DNA from 2 places in the Mycoplana sp. MJR14 genome. Region 1 is predicted to be linked to the other one. Evidence: predicted binding sites of a transcription regulator. Region 1 holds the regulator's gene; the other holds the start of a gene.

Evidence for each region. Region 1 encodes PhoB, which activates phosphate uptake and scavenging genes when phosphate is short. Its sites were predicted from a motif close to TGTCATNNANCTGTCAT; they were not measured.
Region 2: a site for PhoB is predicted at 1,226-1,242, ahead of P0086_RS21230 (LTA synthase family protein). Genes of this name have one in related genera too.

Annotation. Positions count from the first base shown of each region.
Region 1 is NZ_JARGEO010000001.1:682,032-684,428, forward strand. It holds gene P0086_RS03365 (GcrA family cell cycle regulator) at 189-707, shown strand; gene phoB (phosphate regulon transcriptional regulator PhoB) at 795-1,478, opposite strand; gene phoU (phosphate signaling complex protein PhoU) at 1,568-2,281, opposite strand; gene pstB (phosphate ABC transporter ATP-binding protein PstB) at 2,340-2,397, opposite strand, start outside.
Region 2 is NZ_JARGEO010000011.1:93,385-95,781, forward strand. It holds gene P0086_RS21225 (NAD+ synthase) at 1-1,036, opposite strand, end outside; gene P0086_RS21230 (LTA synthase family protein) at 1,293-2,397, shown strand, end outside.

The DNA.
Region 1 (2,397 bases):
AATCGATTCGGGCGGATTCCGGCGACTCTTGTCACAGAGTCCCCCTGTCGGTAGGTTAAAACTCAATTGCTAGACTGCATGCGGCGGAACTAGTCACCAACAGTATCAGAGCATTTCGTGCTGCGGAGAAATCCGGGCAGCGCCGATGGATTCTCGGCAACGAACGCTGAAACGAGGAGACGACGGAGATGAACTGGACGGACGAGAGGGTCGAGAAGCTGAAAAAGCTTTGGTCCGAAGGACTGAGCGCCAGCCAGATCGCGGCACAGCTCGGCGGCGTCAGCCGCAATGCGGTCATCGGCAAGGTCCACCGTCTCGCCCTGCCCGGCCGGGCCAAGGCCGGCGGGACCCCGACCGCGGCCCGCGCCAAGCGCCCGGCCACCGCCCCGCGCCCGACGAACTTCGCCCCCCGCGTTGCGACCCGCACCGTCGCCCGCCCGGTCGGCGCCGTCGTCGCCAAGGAAGAGGTCGCGTTCGAGTATGACGAAGAGCCGGTCACGCGGATCGTCGCCAACGTCGTCGTGCCGATGTCGCGCCGGCTGGAGCTGACGCAGCTGACCGAGCGCACCTGCAAGTGGCCGAACGGCGACCCGCTGAAGGACGATTTCCACTTCTGCGGCAACGAATCGCCCGACAACTCGCCCTACTGCACCTACCACCAGCGCCTGGCCTACCAGCCCTCGGCGGAACGCCGGCGCGCGCGCTGAGGCGCCGTGCGGCGACAATGACGCATCCAAGAAAAACGGGCCCCGACGGGGCCCGTTTTTCGTTTCGGTATCGGTGTCCGGCCTGTCTCAGGCTTCCAGAGAATAGCCCGCGCCGCGTACGGTGCGGATGACGTCGCTCATGTTGGAGAAGTTCAGCGCCTTGCGCAGGCGGCCGACATGGACGTCGACGGTGCGCTCGTCGACATAGATGTCGTGGCCCCAGACGCCGTCCAAGAGCTGCGAGCGCGAGAAGACGCGCCCGGGGGAGGACATCAGGAACTCCAGCAGGCGGAATTCCGTCGGCCCCAGCCGCACCTCGCGCGAACGGCGGTGGACGCGATGGGTCTCGCGGTCCAGCTCGATGTCGCCGCATTTCAAAAGCGTCGAGACCACCTCGGGGCGGGCCCGGCGCAGCATCGCCTTGACCCGTGCCATCAGCTCCGGCGTCGAGAAGGGTTTCACCACATAGTCGTCGGCGCCGGTGGCGAGACCGCGGACGCGCTCGCTTTCCTCGCCGCGCGCCGTCAGCATGATGATCGGCAGGCGCTCGGTCTCGGAGCGCTGGCGCAGGCGCCGGCACAGCTCGATGCCGGAGACGCCGGGCAGCATCCAGTCGAGGATCAAGAGATCGGGCTGGCGCTCCTGCAGGCGGATCTCCGCCTCGTCGCCCCGCAGGATCGTGTCCACCTCGAAACCCTCGGCCTCAAGGTTGTAGCGCAGGAGGACGCTGAGCGCCTCCTCGTCCTCGACCACGGTAATCTTGGGAACCATTCCTTCTTTGCTCCTGATCCGCGCACAGCATCGTCAGTCGTCCCGGACGATCCTGCGACACCGCGTTGGTTAGTGCGTTTCGGCTCTCGTCATTCCTCGACGGCACCCACCGAGGTGGTGTGGTCGTCCTTCGGACGCTCGCCCTCGGGCTGCGAACCGGTCGCCATGTAGAAGATCGTCTCGGCGATGTTGGTCGCGTGGTCGCCGATCCGCTCGATGTTCTTGGCGCAGAAGAGCAGGTGCGTGCAGGGCGTGATGTTGCGCGGATCCTCCATCATGTAGGTCAGGAGTTCGCGGAAGAGCGAGGTGTAGATCGCATCGATCTCGTCGTCGCGCTCGCGGATCTCCTTGGCCTTCTCGATGTTGCGCGAGGCATAGACGTCGAGAACTTCCTTCAGCTGCATCAGCGCCAGTTCGGCCAGGTGCTCGAGGCCGCGGGCGAGGTTGCGCGGGATGCTGGAGCCCTGCACGGCGATCACCCGCTTGGCGGTGTTCTTGCCGAGGTCGCCGACGCGTTCGAGGTCGGCGGCGATGCGGATCGCGCCCATGATCTCGCGCAGGTCCGCCGCCATCGGCTGGCGCTTGGCGATGGTGACGATCGCCTTCTCGTTGATCTGCCGCTCGGCGGTGTCGAGGATGACGTCCTCGGAGATCACCTTCTGGGCCAGCGCCACATCGGTGTTGACCAGCGCGCGCACGCTGTCGCCCACCATCTGCTCGGCGGTCCCGCCCATCTCGGAGATCCGGCGGGTCAGGTACTTCAGTTCTTCATCGTAGATCGAAACGATATGGGTCGATGACATGTCTCTTGTTCCTCAACTGGCGCAGGCGCTGGATGGCATCCGCAGATATCGGCGGGCCTCAGCCGAAGCGGCCCATGATGTAGTCCTGCGTACGCTGGTCGTCGGGATTGGTGAAC
Region 2 (2,397 bases), on a different contig from region 1:
GCGCCCTGGCGCAGGCGGCCGCGTCCGTCAGCGATTCCTCGGAGGTGTAGCGATAGGGCAGCATCACGCAGCGCACCCGCTCCTCGCCGAGCGCATCGACGGCGATCGCGGCACAGATCGCCGAATCGATGCCGCCGGAAAGGCCGAGCACCACGTTCTTGAAGCCGTTCTTGTTGACGTAGTCGCGAAAGCCGAGCACGCAGGCGCGATAGTCCGCCTCCTCCCGCTCCGGGATCTTCGACATCGGCCCGCCGTCGCAGCACCAGTCGCCGTCCTCGTTCTTCTTCCAGGTGACGAGCGCGATCGTCTCCTCGAACTGGCTCATCTGGAAGGCCAGCGTCTTGTCGGCATTGAGCCCGAAGCTTGCGCCGTCGAAAACGAGTTCGTCCTGGCCGCCGAGCTGGTTGGCGAAGACCAGCGGCAGGCCGGTCTCGATGACCTGCTTCAGCGCCACCTGATGGCGCACGTCGACCTTGCCGCGATAGTAGGGCGAGCCGTTCGGCACCAGCAGGATCTCCGCTCCGCTCTCGGCCAGCGTCTCGCAGACGCCGAGATCGTTCCAGATCTCCTCGCAGATTGGGATGCCGAGGCGCACGCCACGGAAATTGACCGGTCCCGGCATGGCGCCCTCGACGAAGACGCGCTTCTCGTCGAACTCGCCGTAGTTCGGAAGGTCGAGCTTGTCTCGGTAGACGAGGATCCGCCCGCCGTCGAGCACGGCCACCGAATTGTGCCGCCCGGACTCGCCCTGTCGCGGAAAGCCGACGATCACGCCCGGCCCGCCGTCGGCGGTGTCCTCGGCGAGCGCCTCGACCGCCTTCTGGCACGCCTTCAGGAAGGCCGGCTTCAGCACGAGGTCCTCCGGCGGGTAGCCGGAGATGAAGAGCTCGGTCAGAAGCAGCAGATCGGCGCCCTGCGCGGCCGCATCCGCCCGCGCCGCCCGCGCCTTGGCGAGATTGCCGGCGACATCGCCCACCGTCGGGTTGAGCTGCGCAACCGCAATGCGAAGTGTGGTCCTGTCGTCTCGTCCGTTCATCTCGATCCTCGATCCGCGTCGTCCGAAGCCAATTCGGGCAAGGCTGTTCTTTAGATGATGACGGACGGTTTGAAAATGAAGGGATTTTCGAATTGCCGTCCTGAAAATAAGACAGCCCCTGCTCAGGCGCGCTTGCGGCAGAGCGCCGCATTCATCCCCCGTTCAAGATAACAGCGATATGACAATTGGGCGAAAGTTTTATGACATTTTGGAGTAGCGCGTGAGAACCTCAGTCCGGGCCGTTTCGGCGACAGCAATGCAGGAGACGGCGATCGCCGATGCGACGTCACGCCGTCTTGCGGTCGTGGCGACGGCGATCCGCTCGGTCGCGCTGACGTTTTTCTTCGCGCTTGTCACCGTCACCGCCGTCGAACTCATCACGCGCAAGTCCACCGACGCCACCCTGACCTTCCTGACGACCTATGCCCAGCCCGGCTGGACGACCTGCGGGCTGTTCTTCCTCGCCCTGCTCGCGCTCGACGCGCTGATCGGCCGCCAGCACAAGGCGATCCTGGTGCTGGGGCCGCTCGCCATCCTTCTGGCGCTGATCTCGGAACAGAAGCAGATCTTCCTGACCGACCCGCTCTACCCGACCGACCTGCTCTTCGGGCGGCAGATCATGGAGCTGATGCCGGCGCTCGTCCGCGACCGCCCCTGGACCGCCGTTGCCATCGTCATTGGCTCGCTCACCGCCGCAGGCGCGCTGATTTCCCTGTGGGTCTTCGCCTGGAAGCGCTTTCGCCAGTTGAACCTGAGGCAGCGCGCCGTCCGCCTCGCCGTCGCCGTGCCGCTCCTGGCAGGCTTCGGCTCGATCCTCGACTACAACCAGTTCTCCGAGATCCGCGACCGCCTGCAGGTCTTCCCGATCATGTGGGACCAGACCGAAAACTACCGACACAACGGTTTCATGCTCGCTTTCGCGATCAACGTGCCGATGGCGAACGTCAAGGCGCCTGCCGGCTATTCGCCGGATGCGATCGACCATATCAACCAGGATCCGCTGCCGGCCGGCACCAGCCACCGCAGCAAGCCGGACGTCATCGTCGTGATGAGCGAATCGCTCTGGGATCCGACGAAGCTCACCAGCGTCAAACTGAGCCCCGATCCGATGCCGCTCATCCGCAAGAGTGAATCCGGCGCGATCTTCTCGCCGGAGTTCGGCGGCCTGACGGCGAATGTCGAGTTCGAGGCGCTGACCGGCTTCTCCAACGCCTTCCTGCCCACCGGCAGCATTCCCTACCAGCAATATGTCCGCGACCCGATCCCGTCGCTTGCGACCTTCTTCCGCGGCGAGGGCTACACCGCCCGCGCGATCCACCCCTTCGCCGGCTGGTTCTGGAACCGCACCTCGGTCTACAAGT